DNA from 3 places in the Roseibium sp. SCP15 genome. Region 1 is predicted to be linked to each of the others. Evidence: predicted binding sites of a transcription regulator. Region 1 holds the regulator's gene; each other region holds the start of a gene.

The links. Region 1 encodes LexA, which represses DNA repair genes until DNA is damaged. Its sites were predicted from a motif close to TGTTCNNNNTGTGTTCNG; they were not measured.
Region 2: ABLO27_RS24630 (helicase-related protein) is a predicted target of LexA. The motif match lies at 2,911-2,928, and genes of this name have one in related genera.
Region 3: uvrA (excinuclease ABC subunit UvrA) is a predicted target of LexA. The motif match lies at 2,661-2,678, and genes of this name have one in related genera.

What each region holds. Positions count from the first base shown of each region.
Region 1 covers NZ_JBDZYI010000001.1:1,373,708-1,379,333, forward strand. The annotation lists gene ABLO27_RS06230 (alpha/beta hydrolase) at 1-261, opposite strand, end outside; gene ABLO27_RS06235 (acyl-CoA synthetase) at 418-1,995, shown strand; gene ABLO27_RS06240 (hypothetical protein) at 1,992-2,879, shown strand; gene lexA (transcriptional repressor LexA) at 3,022-3,732, shown strand; gene ABLO27_RS06250 (ComEC/Rec2 family competence protein) at 3,830-5,335, opposite strand; gene ABLO27_RS06255 (hypothetical protein) at 5,267-5,419, shown strand; partial or broken gene ABLO27_RS06260 (ComEC/Rec2 family competence protein) at 5,486-5,626, opposite strand, start outside.
Region 2 covers NZ_JBDZYI010000005.1:353,167-358,792, reverse strand. The annotation lists gene pyc (pyruvate carboxylase) at 1-2,263, opposite strand, end outside; gene ABLO27_RS24630 (helicase-related protein) at 3,063-5,626, shown strand, end outside.
Region 3 covers NZ_JBDZYI010000001.1:1,095,228-1,100,853, forward strand. The annotation lists gene uvrA (excinuclease ABC subunit UvrA) at 1-2,463, opposite strand, end outside; gene ABLO27_RS04970 (single-stranded DNA-binding protein) at 3,023-3,580, shown strand; gene ABLO27_RS04975 (hypothetical protein) at 3,634-4,188, opposite strand; gene ABLO27_RS04980 (L,D-transpeptidase family protein) at 4,544-5,626, shown strand, end outside.

The DNA of each region.
Region 1 (5,626 bases):
AGACCAGTAGGACTTGTCGAAGCGAAGCCAGTATCCCCCATGTACGAAGACGACCAACCCTCGAGCTGTCCCTTCAGGATAAAAAATGTCGAGCTTCTCTCGCTCTCCGTCCCCATAAGCAATATCGAGCTCTTTCCCTTCCCATGTATTTCTGAATGCTCTGGCCTCTTCCTCCCAGCGTGATGTGTAATCCCCAGCGCCTGGAATATAGGCGGCATTGGCGTATGCATCGTCCCAATCGGTAATTGTATTCTCAGTCATAAAGGTATTCCTATCAAAGAAACGTCGAGCTGCTCGGAGCATCTGCACACGACCTGCAGCGAATACGGAGTGAACGTGCTCAACACCCTGCTTGTCAAATCAGCCGGGTCCGTCCTAACGTCCCATCAACTAAAAATTTAGGGAGGACCCGGGCGGATGATGGAGCGATGTTCCAACCGTGTTGCCAATCTGGCGCATTTCTTGACGAAAAACGCGACTCGTTGGCCTTCGAGACCAGCGATTGTCTGGGAAGGCAACACCTGGAGCTGGGCTGAACTCGACAGGCGCGTCAGTGCGCTTGCTTCAGCTCTTCAGTCAGAATTCGGAGTGTCCAAAGGCGACTCGCTGCTTGTACAGGCCCAGAACTCCAACCAGATGATCGAGATCATGCTCGCCGCATTCCGGCTGGGCGCAATCTGGGTCCCTTGTAACTTCCGTCAGGCTCCCGGAGAAACTTCATATGCTGCTCAAAAGGCTAAGGCGAAAGTGTTCCTGTGCGATGCGGAGTTTGAGTTGCAGGCAAATGCAGTTCAGGAAGCACGACCGGACCTTGCCGGCATAGCCACCATTGGAGAGAGTTCCTTTGGAGTATCCATTGAACACCTGATATCCAGATTTCAGGATTCAGGATTTGCCAACACAGCAGTCAACTACAACGATCCATGCTGGCTGTTCTTCACATCGGGTTCCACCGGCCGCCCCAAGGCCGTCGTTCTCACCCACGGCCAGATCGGCTTCGTGACCGTGAACTATATGGCCGACCTCCTGCCCGGTACGACAGAGCAGGACGCCTCCCTTGTCATAGCCCCTCTTTCCCATGGCGCCGGACTACAACTGATTGCACAGCTTTCCAGCGGTTCTGCCCATGTCTTGATGCCGCAAGGCGGATTTGATCCGGCGAAGGCATTCGAATTGATCGAACAACACAAAGTCAGCAACCTGTTCACTGTACCAACCATCGTGAAACGGCTTGTTGAGGATCCATCCGTTGACCACTTCAACCATTCCAGCCTGCGGCATGTGATTTATGCGGGAGCCCCGATGTACCGGGAGGATCAAAAGCGTGCGCTGGAAAAACTCGGTCAGGTTCTGGTTCAATACTACGGTTTGGGTGAAGTGACCGGCAACATCACAGTGCTGCGGACACAGGATCATTCGCCTGATGATAACGAAACCCGTATAGGGACCTGTGGCACCGAACGAACGGGTATTGAGATAAGCATCCAGGACGACGACGGCGGTATCCTTGGACCGCACGAAACCGGAGAGGTCTGCGTCATAGGTCCTGCGGTCTGTGCCGGGTATCTTGAAGATGACGGCGCAAACGCAAAATCATTCCGCAATGGCTGGTTTCGAACCGGTGATATCGGCCATATGGACGAACAGCGCTATCTCTACCTCACGGGCAGAGCCTCCGACATGTACATTTCTGGCGGCTCGAACGTGTATCCGAAGGAAATCGAAGAGGTTCTGCTCACCCATCCGGACATTTCCGAAGTCGCAATCATCGGTATTCCGGACCGTCAGTGGGGTGAAGTTGGCCTCGCCGTATGTGTCGCGGAAGCAGGAACAACGCCGGAAGATGCTCATCTTTCAGAATTCCTCATCGGAAAGGTCGCCAAATACAAACTTCCGGCGCGATATCTCTTCATCGAACAAATGCCGACCAGTGCCTATGGCAAGATCACGAAGAAACTTGTTCGGGAACATCTCGAAGAGAAAGACCTGCTGTGAGACGACCGGCTCCAGAATCTCTCTCGGACATCAGGCACCCCGGTCCGGTCGCGGAAGATCGCAGACCTCACGCTTCGTGCCTCGCAGAACCCGTCATTCTTGAATTGGCGAATGGGCAACCATTGCTTTCGGCTCTTGGCAACTGGGCGGAGCGCGAAGGCTTTGGATCTGCAGTTCTTGATCTTGGAGGACTGAGCCTGCAGCCTTTCAACTTCGTCATGCCGGACAGAGCAATCGACGACCGTCATGCCGCCTGGTACAGCGACACCCATTCATCAGGCGGTGTGGCTCTCGAAGAAGCCGTTGCCATTCTTGGATGGCGGGACGGAAACTGGTTCGCTCACATTCATGCGTACTGGTATGAAAATGGCCAAGCGAGACTTGGGCATCTCCTGCCCGAAACGCTGACCATTGCCCGCTCCGCGCAACTGAAGGGATTTGGATTAAAAGGAGCGCGCTTCGTTGCGGAACCAGACCCGGAGACCGAATTTACTCTTTTCCGCGTCAAGCAGGATCAGCTCAGCCCATCGGACCTTGACCACAATGCAATCATAACCACGCTCGCCCCTTTTGAAGACATGCATGAAAGCATAGCCGCTCTGGCTGATTGCCTTGGTGACACGACATACGACGTCTTCGGACTTGGAAGTTTCGCCGGAGCACAGTTTATCGACGGCCAGACAATGCCGGGACTGATTTCGGAAATTCTTGTGAGACCTGGAGCAGGCCGCGGACAGAACCAGAACCTGAACCTGCCCGTTCGATGCGTTGACCTGACCGGACAGATTTACGAAGGCACGGTCAAGCCGGCAGGCGCACCGACGCTGGTAACCTGCGAACTGCTGCTGCTGGCTCAATTCACTTCGCAAAGCGTTGAGACCTAACTCGTAAGCCTAAGCTATTGCCTCATCAACTTCGGCATCCAAGGGAACAGTAAGAGAACATTTACCCTTGCAGAACACAATAGGAACAGGTAGTGTGTTCTTGATTTGTACCACTTGATTCTCGCGGTCAGGGGAAGCCGATATGCTAACGCGCAAGCAGTATGAACTGCTCATGTTCATTCATGAAAGACTGAAGGAAACGGGTGTTCCACCGTCATTTGACGAAATGAAGGACGCCTTGGACCTTCGATCAAAATCCGGCATTCATCGCCTGATTACGGCATTGGAGGAACGTGGGTTCATCCGGCGCCTGCCGAACCGCGCACGCGCAATGGAAGTTGTCCGCCTGCCCGACTCGATTGCTCCCGGACTTGGGTCCCCTCGTCCGCGCGGCAGCTTCTCTCCTGAAGTGATTGAAGGATCGCTGGGCAAGCAGGAGACACCGCCTCCAGCTCCGGTAGCGGAAACAGTCGGCACTGAAATTCCGGTCATGGGACGGATCGCAGCCGGTGTTCCGATCGAAGCGATCCAGACGCACAGTCACTCCATCACCGTTCCTCAGGAACTTCTCGGCAAAGGCGAGCATTACGCCCTCGAGGTGCGAGGCGACTCCATGATCGAAGCCGGCATTCTGGATGGTGATACTGTGCTGATCCGACGGACAGACAGCGCTGATAGCGGTGACATCGTCGTGGCGCTCGTGGATGATGAAGAAGCAACCTTGAAGCGTTTGCGCAAGAAAGGTGCTTCCATAGCCCTCGAGGCAGCAAACCCGGCGTATGAAACCAGGATATTCGGTCCTGGCCGCGTTCGAGTTCAGGGCCGCCTGGTTGCCCTGTTCCGGCAATACTGATCAAGGACTGAACCTGCCTGGTATCGTACTTGGCAGGTTTACAACAGTGTCTGTTCATTGCACCTGATGGCAGTGTGATGTTGCGAGGCTATTTACCCTATTTCACCTTCCTGAGTTGCTCGCGGGTAAATGTGCCTGGTTCATGCCAGGGGCGAGGATTAGCGGGCACTGCGAACTTTAGTTTTGCTATTTTTGCGCCGGGCTGACTGCCAGCTTCAGGCGATGCTTTTTGCACTGGATGATCTTTTTTCCCATTCGAAAGCCATATGGATATGGCGCCGCGTTCCTGACGAACTGATCCTCCTATCGAGGTTACATCTGGACAATTTGCGCGAACCTTTAGGTCGGACACGATAATGTCGGCATATTTGCAATCCAGGCGAAATGCTTCTGCTGATTTTGGAAGCGCAAGTTTCAACGGCACTTGTGTCTTCGCATTCGAATCATCACCTGCACTTGCCGGATAAGCCGAGATTACACACCCATCTGAGTCGCATGTAATCTGGGGCGACTTCATCTTGCGCGATCCAATCGCTGACTTCGGGACTCCTTCCCCTGCATACCAGATGTCCGTTGCAAATGACTGTCGCCTCCCGGCCCACCGAAGCAGCCCCTCTTCATCTCTGGCAGCAATCCTTGTGCCGGAGGCCGCAATCTGAATATCCGGAGGTCTGTGTTGTACGAGAAACATCATTCCCGCTGCCAATGGGGCAATTGCCCATAGGCGCTTTCGTCCCGCAAGAAGCAATGCAGCGAACAAAGACGCGACAAACAACAATGCAACCGGCGCACTCAGTTTTCCAATCACTCCGGCATCAGCATCAAGTTGAGCAGTGAAAGAGGCAATTTTAAGCAACAAGGATATTCCAGCAGACATGACGATCAACGGAAGCGATGCCAATCCCAGTGGCATCAGCACCAATGCCAACACGCCAAACGGCATGATCAGGAGAGAAAAAACCGGCATTCCCAAAAAGTTGCCGACAACACCAAAGGACGCGATCCTACCGAAATGATGTGCCCCAATGAGCCCTGTCGCAAGACCGGCAATGCAGGCAGTTACAATAAGTCCGGCACCCCAACGCAAGACATGCTGCAGTACGCGAGACAGCACGCTGGCATCTATCTGGCGTGCCCGACTGAATGTTCGTTCGCGGTTTCGCCATATCTCGTAAACAGCAATCAGACAGATGACAGCGGCAAAGGACATTTGAAATCCGGGAAAGAACAGACGCTCAGGCGCTAGCAACAACAAGAAAAGACCGGCGATCGCGACGCTTCGCAGCGTTAACCCACGTCTGCCAACAAGAATGCCTAGGAAGACGAGTCCAATCATGAGGAAGGAACGCTGCGTCGCGACGGAAGCGCCGGAAAGGAAAAGATAGACAAGCGCCGCAAACAGGGCAGCAGATGCAGCCCATTTTTGCGTTTCCCAACGAAGTGGCAACGCCGGAATGCTCGCGAAGATCAGCAAGGCAAGTCCATAGGCACCGCCGGCGAACAGCGCCATATGCAACCCGGAAATTGCCAGGATATGCGCAAGTCCAGCCGCCCTGAGATCGTCCTCCTGTTTTTCAGCAATGCCGCTTCGGTCACCGACCAGAAGGGCAACGACAAGACTTGTTTCCGGCGTGTCTCCCAGTGCCGCCTGGATCTTCGCACCGATAGTGCCTCGCAGGCCCTGTAAAGCTGAACGCAATTGCAGGCTCACAGGTTTCTCGTCTTCCCGGATCAACGTCGGTGCACCAAAGCTGAAACCAGTTGCACCTATTTGCGAATAGAAAGCCCGAAAAGAAAAGTCATAGTCTCCCGGCGCAACCGGACCTGCAGGCGGAAACAATCTGACCCGCACCTCAATCCTGTCACCAACCTTGATGGGAGGATCTGCAGGTAC
Region 2 (5,626 bases), on a different contig from region 1:
CGGCTGCCAGAATGGTTGATGCTGCGATGCCGGACGTATCATGCGTATGGAAATGGATCGGTAGATCCGTTTCCTGCTTCAGTGTCCTGATCAGAACCTTCGCGGCTTCCGGCTTCAGGAGACCGGCCATGTCCTTGATACCGAGAATATGAGCACCGGCCGCTTCGAGCTCCTTCGCCAGACCGACGTAATATTTCAGGTCGTATTTCGGCCGCGCGCTGTCCAGCATGTCGCCGGTGTAGCAGAGAACGCCCTCGCAAAGCTTGCCCGCTTCCTGGACGGCATCCATGGAAACACGCATGTTTTCGACCCAGTTGAGACAGTCGAAGACACGGAACAGGTCGATGCCGTTCTCGGCAGCCTGCTTGACGAAAAACTTGACCACATTGTCCGGATAGTTGGTGTAGCCGACACCGTTGGAGCCGCGCAGCAGCATCTGCAACAGAATGTTCGGCGCCTTTTCCCGGATGTGGTGCAAGCGCTCCCACGGGCTTTCCGTCAAGAAGCGCATCGCCACGTCAAAGGTCGCACCGCCCCAGCATTCCAGCGAAAACAGCGACGGCAGACCTGCGGAATAAGCATCCGCGATGTTGACGATATCATGGGTACGCATGCGTGTTGCCAGCAGAGACTGGTGAGCATCGCGCATGGTCGTATCAGTGACCAGCGCCCGCTTTTGCGCCTTCATCCAGTCGGCAAAACCCTTCGGACCCAAATCGTCCAGCAACTGTCGGGTACCGGCCGGTTTGTCGTCGCCGAAATCCGGAACAACCGGTGCGGCAACATCCTTCGGCGGGCGCGCCCGGCTTTTGGTTTCCGGGTGACCGTTGACCGAGACATCCGCAATGTAGGTCAGAAGCTTGGTGGCACGATCCTGGCGCTTGGTCTGCTCGAACAGGGCCGGCGTGTCGTCAATGAAGCGGGTCGTGTACTTGTTTGCCCGGAAATCCGCATGGTCGATGATGTTTTCCAGGAACACCAGGTTGGTCGCGACACCGCGTATACGGAATTCACGCAAGGCGCGATCCATGCGCTTGCGCGCATCTTCCGCGGTCGGCGCCCAGGCCGTGACCTTTTCCAGAAGCGGATCGTAGAAGCGGGTGATAACCGCGCCGGAGTAAGCCGTGCCACCATCCAGACGGATGCCGAAGCCGGTCGCGCCGCGATACGCGGTGATGCGGCCATAGTCCGGAATGAAGTTCTGCTCCGGATCCTCGGTGGTGATACGGCACTGCAGGGCGTGGCCGTTAAGCCGGATATCCTGCTGAGCCGGCACACCGCTTTCCGGCGTTCCGATTTTGGCACCATCCGCGATATGGATCTGCGCCTGCACGATATCGATGCCGGTGACCTCTTCGGTCACCGTATGCTCCACCTGAACGCGCGGATTGACTTCAATGAAGTAGATGGCTCCGGTATCGGCATCCATCAGGAATTCGACGGTTCCTGCGCCTCTATAATCGACCGCTTTGCCGATCTTGAGACCGTATTCGCAAAGTTCGGAGCGCTTGGCTTCGTCCAGATACGGTGCCGGCGCGCGCTCAACGACTTTCTGGTGACGGCGCTGGATCGAACAGTCACGCTCATAAAGATGGACGACGCTTTCGCCATCCCCGAGGATCTGAACCTCCACGTGACGCGCACGCTGAACCAGTTTCTCAAGGTAGATTTCGTCCTTGCCGAAAGCTGCCTTGGCTTCACGCTTGGCCGCCAGAACTTCCTTTTCCAGCGTTGCCTCATCCGGGATCACGCGCATGCCGCGCCCGCCGCCGCCCCACGAGGCTTTCAGCATAACCGGATAGCCGATCTCCAGCGCCTGACGCTTGATCTCTTCAATGTCGTCAGGCAGCGGGTCGGTCGCCGGCATGACCGGCACACCTGCTTCGATCGCCAGATTACGCGCAGCTACCTTGTTGCCCAGGCGGCGCATGGTTTCCGATTTTGGACCGATAAAGGTGATGCCGGCCTCTTCACAGGCGTCAACGAATTCCGGACTTTCCGACAGGAGCCCATAGCCCGGATGAATGGCGTCCGCGCCGGCATGTTTGGCAACACGGATAATCTCGTCAATGGACAGATAAGCCTCGATCGGACCAAGGCCCTTTCCGACCTGGTAGGCCTCATCCGCTTTGAAGCGATGCAGCGCCAGTTTGTCTTGCTCTGCATAGATGGCCACGGTCTTCAGACCGAGCTCGTTAGCTGCCCGGAAAACCCGGATCGCGATTTCGGACCTGTTTGCAACGAGAATTTTTGTTATCGCCAAACGCCCTCTCCTCCTAATTTTACGCAAAAGCGGAGCTGATTTTGGCAAGATTTCTACTTTGGTCGGAGGCGCTTGAAAAGGGGCAGAAATGATGTCCTTTTTTTTACCAGGAAAAATATTTTGCGCCTGCACCGGTAACTCTTGGAAAAAAAACGCTAATTCACCGTTTTTCCTGTCAAAGACTTCGGTTCGAAAAAATTTGCAGTGCAGCAAATATTGGCAAAATTCAGACTTGAGAGCGGTCAAAAAACACGTTTCTCACGCTTTGCACCGAATTGAAACAATCTGATTAACGCGCACAACGACGAAGATCCGCAATCAGAAATCGGAACACGGCTGCTTAGATTCCAGAACCGCCACACCTACTAGATATTGTAAGAACAAAGCTGAAACACTTTCAAATCAGCGATTCGTCCGGGATTCGTTCTCCATGTGTCCAATCGTTAACCATTCCCGGAGTTCAGAAATCCGAACGCTTTTTCAAAAATTAATCATTGACAGAGTTTCGCCGCAATTCACATCACTCCCGGCCAACTGAATCAAACCATTGACCAGATTCACGATTTCGCACCAGCTTCGCGACCAAACACCACATGTTGTAGGGAACAAATCCTGAATCAACGAGAGTCAGCGATTCGGTTTTGGTTTGTTCCAGAGTCGTTCTCCACAGGAAATTTTTCTTCGCAATTTCCAGCACTTCACCCCAAAAGAATTAGCGACACAGCCAGTCCTGGTATGCTAGACACGCGACACTAGATATAGGCGCAGAGCCGAAAGAAAGCCGACCACAACCAATTCCATGTCCCGCCCTCAGACCCTGCCGCTGCCTCCGTCAGCCCGGTCCCGCACTGTGACGGCAGTCCTCGGACCGACGAATACCGGTAAGACCCATCTCGCGATCGAACGCATGCTGGCTCAGCCTTCAGGGCTGATCGGCCTGCCTTTGCGCCTTCTTGCCCGCGAGGTCTACGGGCGTGTTGCTGACCGCGCAGGACCTGAAGCCGTCGCCTTGATCACCGGCGAAGAGAAAATCATTCCGGACAATCCCCGTTTCTGGGTTTCAACCGTCGAAGCGATGCCTCTGGATCTGAACACCGAGTTCGTTGCGATTGATGAGGTACAGCTCGCCGGGAACCTGGATCGCGGTCACGTGTTTACGGACCGCATTCTGAACCTGCGCGGCAGATCGGAAACACTGCTTCTGGGCGCCGCGACTGTTCGTCCGCTTCTGGAAAAGCTCATTCCCGGGCTCAATGTGGTCACCCGGCCGCGCATGTCGATCCTGGAATATGCGGGATCGAAGAAGGTGTCCCGCTTGCCGGCACGGTCCGCGGTGGTCGCGTTCTCCGCAGATGAAGTCTATTCCATCGCGGAACTGATCCGGCGCCAGCGCGGCGGCGCCGCCGTGGTGCTCGGCTCGCTCAGTCCGCGCACCCGCAATGCCCAGGTCGAACTGTTCCAGAACGGCGATGTGGACCACCTGGTTGCAACCGATGCCATCGGCATGGGACTTAACCTCGACGTTCATCACATTGCCTTTGCCGGCAACCGGAAATTCGACGGCTATCAATACCGTCAGCTGACCCCGGCAGAGATGGGGCAGATCGCCGGACGTGCAGGCCGGCACACCAAAGACGGCACCTTCGGCGTGACCGGAAGGGTCGATCCGCTGGACGATGATCTGGTCGAACAGATAGAAAGTCACCACTTTGACGGCCTGAAAGTGCTGCAATGGCGCAACAGTTCGCTGGATTTTTCATCCACCGGCGCTTTGCGGCGCAGCCTCGACACGGTGCCGAAAGAAGAGGGTCTCGCTAGGGCACCCACTGGGGACGACATCACCGCGCTTGAACATTTATTGCGCGATAGCGCAATATCTGAAATGGCAAAGGGGGCAAAATCAGTCGAATTGTTATGGGACGTGTGTCAGATCCCTGACTATCGTAAGATCGCCCCGGCAAACCACGCAGAGTTGTTGAACACCATCTATACACATCTGATACAGGACAATTACATCGCGGATGACTGGTTCACGCGTCAATTGGCCTTCGCAGACCGCACAGATGGTGATATCGACACACTCGCAAACCGGATTGCACATATCCGGACCTGGACCTATGTCGCAAATCGCCCTGACTGGCTGGCCGATCCGGCTCACTGGCAGGGAGAGACACGTGACATTGAAGATAAACTATCTGACGCCCTTCACGAGCGGTTGACACAGCGCTTCGTGGATCGGCGGACAAGTGTATTGATGCGACGTTTGAGAGAGAACGCAATGCTGGAAGCGGAAATTACATCGAGCGGCGATGTGCTCGTTGAAGGTCAGCACATCGGAAATCTGCTTGGCTTCCGGTTTGCCCCAGATGCGGCGGCAGAAGGACCGGATGGCAAGACTGTCCGGGCTGCCGCACAGAAAGCCCTGACGACCGAAATCGAAGCAAGAGCGGAAAAGCTCGGAAAATCGGAAAATGCCGATTTCGTGCTTACCTCCGATGGAGCCATTCGCTGGCGCGGTGAACCCGTGGCCAAACTGGTTGCCGGAGAAGACGTGCTGACACCGACCGTGCTGTTGCTGGCGGATGAACATCTGACCGGCTCAGCCCGCGATGCGGTTCAGGGCCGTCTGGATCTCTGGATCAAGGCACAGATCGACACGCTGTTGAAGCCTCTCATGGACCTGAAGTCCGGCGAGGGGCTCGAGGGCCTCGCAAGAGGCATTGCGTTCCGCATCGTTGAAGGTCTCGGCATTCTCGAGCGTCAGGACGCAGCCGACGAAATTCGCCAGTTGGATCAGGACATGCGTGCTGGTCTTCGCAAGCATGGCGTTCGCTTCGGTGCATATACCATATTTGTCCCGGCCCTTCTGAAACCGGCTCCGAGCCAGCTTCTTGCACAATTGTGGGCACTGAAGCACGGTGCCCTGGACATGAATGGCATGGCGGAACTGCCGCAGCTTTCCGCATCCGGCCGTACGTCGATCCCGGTCGATGAGAGCATCGAAAAGGCCCTTTACAAGGTGGTCGGCTTCCGCGTTTGCGGACCACGCGCCGTGCGCGTCGACATTCTGGAGCGTCTCGCGGACCTCATTCGCCCGCTCATCGCCTGGAAGCCACTGGACGCGGAAGTCTCCCCTCCGGAAGGGGCGATCGAACAAGGTGGCGGCTTTACCGTCACCGTTGCCATGACCTCGCTGTTGGGATGTGCCGGTGAAGATTTCTCGGCCGTTCTGAAATCGCTCGGCTACCGGGTCGAAACCAAAGAGGTTCAACGCCCGGTCACCGCCAAGCCTGCCACAGAGCAGGTAGCGGAAGAACAGGTAAATGGCACTGCCGCGGCAACGCCGGAAGCCACCGACGCTCC
Region 3 (5,626 bases), 280 kb from region 1:
AGCGGCCTCTTCAACGGTCATGTCGAGCACGTCGGCAATGGACTTGCCCTTGAACTCAACTTCCAGGGTTTCCCGATTGTAGCGCTTTCCCTTGCAGACGTCGCAGGTAACATAAACGTCCGGCAGAAAGTGCATTTCGATCTTGATCACACCGTCGCCTTGACAGGCTTCACACCGTCCGCCTTTGACGTTGAAGGAGAAGCGGCCTGGCTGATAGCCGCGCGCCTTTGCCTCCGGCATTCCGGCAAACCATTCGCGGATCGGTGTGAAAGCACCGGTATAGGTCGCCGGGTTTGAACGGGGCGTGCGGCCGATCGGGGACTGATCGATATCGATGACCTTATCAAGGACCTCAAGCCCCTCGATCCGGTCATGCGGTGCCGGGTTGTCGCGAGCGCCGTTTAGCCTGCGTGCCGCAGCCTTGTAAAGCGTGTCGATCAGGAAGGTGGATTTGCCGCCACCGGATACACCGGTCACACATGTGAAAGTGCTGAGCGGAACGTCAACGTCCACATCCTTCAGGTTATTGCCGCGTGCGCCGCGTACTGAAATCTGGCGTTTCTTGTTGATCTTGCGGCGTTCGTCGGCGCGCGCAATCATCTTGGCGCCAGAAAGGTACTCGCCCGTTAGAGAAGCCGGATTGGCCATGATCTCAGATGGCGTACCCTTGGCGACCACCTGGCCGCCATGCACACCGGCTCCGGGGCCGACATCGACCACATAGTCAGCCGTCAATACCGCATCTTCGTCATGCTCTACGACAATGACCGTGTTTCCGAGGTCCCGCAGGTGCTTCAGAGTTTCCAGAAGGCGGGCATTGTCCCGCTGATGAAGACCGATCGAGGGCTCATCCAGAACGTAGAGAACACCTGTCAGACCCGAACCAATTTGCGAGGCCAGTCGAATTCGCTGACTTTCGCCACCCGAAAGTGTCCCGGAGGACCGAGAGAGTGTCAGATATTCCAAGCCGACATCGTTGAGGAATTTCAGACGCTCTCGAATTTCCTTCAGGATACGGCCGGCAATTTCTGTCTGTTTGTCGTTCAGTTTCGCCGGCAGGGATTCAAACCAGTCACTTGCCTGCCTGATGGAGCATTCAGTGATCTGACCGATGTGCCTGTCAGCAATCTTGACAGCGAGCGCCTCCGGCTTCAGCCGGAAACCACTGCAGGCGGGGCAAGCATGATCCGACTGGAATCGAGCTAATTCCTCGCGAACCCAGGAAGACTCTGTCTCACGCCAGCGGCGTTCGATGTTGCCGATAACGCCTTCGAACGTCTTTTCCGTCCGATAGCTGCGCACGCCATCATCGTATACGAACTCAATGGCCGTTTTGCCGGTGCCGTGAAGAATTGCATCCTGGACTTCCGCCGGCAGATCTTTCCACGGAGTTGCCATCGATACCTTGAAATGGCCGCAAAGTGCTTCCAACGTTTGGGCATAGTAAGGAGATGTCGATCCCGTTTTTGCCCAAGGCAACACGGCCCCTTCACGCAGCGAGAGAGAGTGATCGGGCACAACCAGATCTTCTTCGAAGGCAAGGGTTGTCCCAAGGCCATCACAGGTCGGGCATGCGCCGAACGGATTGTTGAACGAAAACAGGCGTGGCTCAATTTCCGGAATGGTGAAACCGGACACCGGGCAGGCGAATTTTTCCGAGAAGATCAAACGCTTCGGATCGCCATTTTCTTCGGTTTGGTCCGCAAATTCAGCAATCGCAATGCCGTCAGCCAGTTTCAGCGCTGTTTCAAGCGAATCTGCCAGCCTGCCTGCGATATCATCGCGCACGACCAACCGATCCACGACAACATCGATATCGTGCTTGTATTTCTTGTCCAGGGCAGGGGCGTCGGCAATTTCATAGAAGGTTCCGTCTATCTTGACCCTCTGGAACCCCTTTTTCATGAGTTCCGCCAATTCCTTGCGGTATTCGCCCTTACGGCCGCGAACCATTGGAGCAAGCAGATAGAGGCGCGACCCTTCTTCGAGATCCAGGACACGGTCGACCATTTGGCTCACGGTCTGGCTTTCGATCGGCAGTCCGGTGGCTGGAGAATAGGGAATGCCGACACGGGCAAACAAAAGCCTCATGTAGTCGTAAATCTCGGTCACCGTACCGACGGTCGACCGCGGATTGCGCGAAGTGGTCTTTTGCTCGATCGAAATGGCAGGCGACAGACCATCGATCTGGTCGACATCCGGTTTCTGCATCATTTCCAGAAACTGGCGTGCATAGGCAGACAAGCTCTCAACGTACCTGCGCTGGCCTTCGGCGTAGATAGTATCGAAGGCGAGAGAGGACTTTCCCGAACCGGAAAGGCCGGTCATCACAATCAGTCGGTCACGGGGCAGGTCGAGATCGACACCCTTGAGATTGTGCTCCCTTGCCCCTTTGACACTGATGACCTTGGTCGGATCGTTTTTCCAGGATTCATCCGCCTTGAGGCTCTTGGATGTCGTCATTCTATCTCTTCCTGACCTCATGCATCACGGCATCAGACGCCCGTGCACGTGTAGATATCTAATGAAGGGGCTCGTTTCCCACTTTATCTTTGTCCCGATATAGCAGTTTGACGCGGAGCTTCCAGTGGGTCTGTCACTGCAGCGGGAGGAGAAATTCAGGATACGAAGTCCGATTGAATCATTTTTATAGAAGTGATAAGAACAAAACAAGTACATTGAAAGGAAGGACGTCAGGAAGTTTCACCTGCGCAAGTCGGCTTCGCTGGCGATCGGTTTGGAATATCTCCTGACAGGAAACGCGAACCGCTGTGGAACAAAACAGGAGGAACGGCAACGGCTGTCAGATTTGGCGACGATGGCGGTGAGGTGAGCGAAGGGCTTCAATTTTCCGCAAAAGGTGGGCTTGCCTTGTGGAAAATGCAGGCCGGTGTGCAAAAAAGAAGACAGAGCGGTTGGCGGATCGTTAGGGTTCTGGTTTCTAGCGGCGATGGTTGCGGCGCGGTCAGCTGATAGAAGCAAATAAACCAAAGCGGATCGCGGAAACAAACAGGAGTTCACAATGGCGGGCAGCGTCAACAAAGTAATTTTGGTCGGCAATCTGGGAGCCGATCCGGAAATCCGCCGGACGCAGGATGGCCGTCCCATTGCCAATCTACGGATTGCAACTTCGGAAACCTGGCGGGATCGCAATTCAGGTGAGCGTCGTGAAAAAACCGAGTGGCACCGTGTCGTGATTTTCAACGAAGGTCTTTGCAAGGTCGCAGAAAACTACCTGCGCAAGGGATCAAAGGTTTATCTGGAAGGGCAGTTGCAGACCCGCAAATGGCAGGATCAGTCGGGGCAGGATCGTTATTCCACCGAGGTTGTTCTGCAGGGCTTCAACTCCAACCTGACGATGCTTGATGGTCGCGGTGAAGGCGGCGGTCAGCCGGGTGGTCTGCCTGACTACGGCAATGACCCACAAGGCGGCGGCGGTTTTGGTGGTGGCTCTGGCGGCTCCGGCGGCAACTTCGGCGGTGGCAGTGGCGGCGGCTACGGCGGTGGTTCCAGTGGCGGTGGTTTCGGTGGGTCTTCCGGTGGCGGCGCAGGCCCGATGGATGATGAAATTCCGTTTTAAGTCATGATTTTGGCGGGGGTGATCCGGCCCGGTTGCTCCCGTACTCCTCTGGTCTACCCGCCAACATTCGGATCGTAGGGCGTTCGCGGGTCGTCCTCGCCATCAAAATACTCTTTCGCGGTTCCAAGGCCGCAATGGTATACGGCCTCTTCCGCACGTGTGTCGCCTCCTGAGATCGGAGCGCCATTGTGATGTGCAAGCTCATGAATGAGCGTGGCCAGCACCATCCACCTTCCCATGTTGAATGCGCGGTCGCCGACCGCTATTTCTCCCGTCGGAGTGTGAATTTCTCCGTGCAGCGGAGAAATTGTCGGCCCGTAATTAACCCAGATGGTGCTGTCGTTGATCATGTTGGTCAGCGTTCTCCGGCCCGGAAGGGATCTGAAATAGGCATCACAACCAGGGTTGTTCTTGACCATCCTGAAAAGCTTGTTTCGGGCCCATTTCAATTTGCTGTACTGCGAAGAATTGAAATTGGTGTATTTCGATATCGGCGACGCGTGGTCTCCTATGTTGAACTGGAATGGCATCGCTTTCATCGATCTCCGTCGGTTGGTCTTGCGGAAATGATAGTGAAAACCGACATTGATAACCGTGACGGAGGTCACGAAGCGTCGCCTTGAGATGCTGATGCGATGATTAGGAAAACCGGCGCGAGGTTCGTGCGCGATATATTCGTCACAGTGATTTGAATTCACAACCTGTGTATGGCCGTATCTCTTAACCATATCGACAGGCCTGATATAGTATCAGTCTGTTCACCATGTGTGTTTTTAGCCGGAAATGAGCGAGAATCGCCATTTTGGACCGGTAGAATTCGCGCTGAACATAATCGTTCGGGCAAGTCTGCAATCCCGGCGGTCTCTACCTAGGCAGGGGAATTAAACGTCCGGTTCGAAAAGGGCGCAGTGCCGGAAACGACACTAGTTAATAAATTTTCGGGTTTAGATGATGCGAGCAAACATGACGGAACGTGAAATGCCGAAGACCGGCGACAAGGGGGCGTTGTTTATCCGCTCCAGGGCTGTATTGGGGAAATCGATCAAGGCCGGCCTGATGGTTACGGTGCTCGCATCCGGTTTTTCCGCGATGACCTACGAACCGGTATCGGCCCAGGGTCTGTTCCAACGGCTTTTTAATCCGGAAAACCATCGCAAGCAAAGAGAGCGGGAGCGCCAGGATCAGCTTCGCGAAAAGGCTGCCAAGGTTAAGGTATCTGCTCCACGTTACCTGAATTACTCTCCGGATACGTTGAAAAGAGTGTCGCTGACACCACTGTCTGAAGTGAAGCCGCCAGAGGTCGAACCTGAAGGCGACGCGTCGGCTGAAAACGTGCAGCAGGGTACCGAAACTGTTGTCGCAGAAACTCAAACAGCGAACCTGGAGCCGGTCGTCTTGAGTGCATTCGACAAGGCGCGCCCGGCACTGAAGGGAATGTCACTGATGGCGTTGCCTGAAATCGGCGATGCACTCATTACATACTACGAGGAGCACCCAGAGTTTGTCTGGATTGCAAACGGCAAGGTAAGCTCCAGAGCGGAAAGCATTCGAAGTGCGCTTTCTCAGGCTGACAAATTTGCGCTGAACCCTGAAGACTATTTCGTTTCCTTGCCCGAAACTGATGGGCTGGATGAGGCTGCCCGCGATGAAGCGTTGATGCGCTTCGAAATGGAGCTGAGCGTCGCGGCGCTGTCCTATGTTTTGGATGCGACGCGTGGTCGTGTCGATCCGAACCGGATTTCTCAGTACCACGACTTGCCGCGCCACCAGGTCGACCTTCCTGGCGCACTGGGTGAGTTTTCCTCAGGCTCTGATATGGCCGGGATACTTGAGGCCCATCAGCCGCAGAACGAGCACTTCAAGAAGCTAACTGCAGAATTGGCGCGCTTGAAGGCAGAAGACGAGGAAGCAGATCAGATCGTCATCGCACCGGGCACCTTCCTGAAGGCAGGAAAATCCAGCCCGGAAATGAAGAACATTGTCGCCGCCGTAGAGAAGAACGGTTCCGATGAGTTGAGGACTGCTCACGCGGAAACGCTTGCTGCC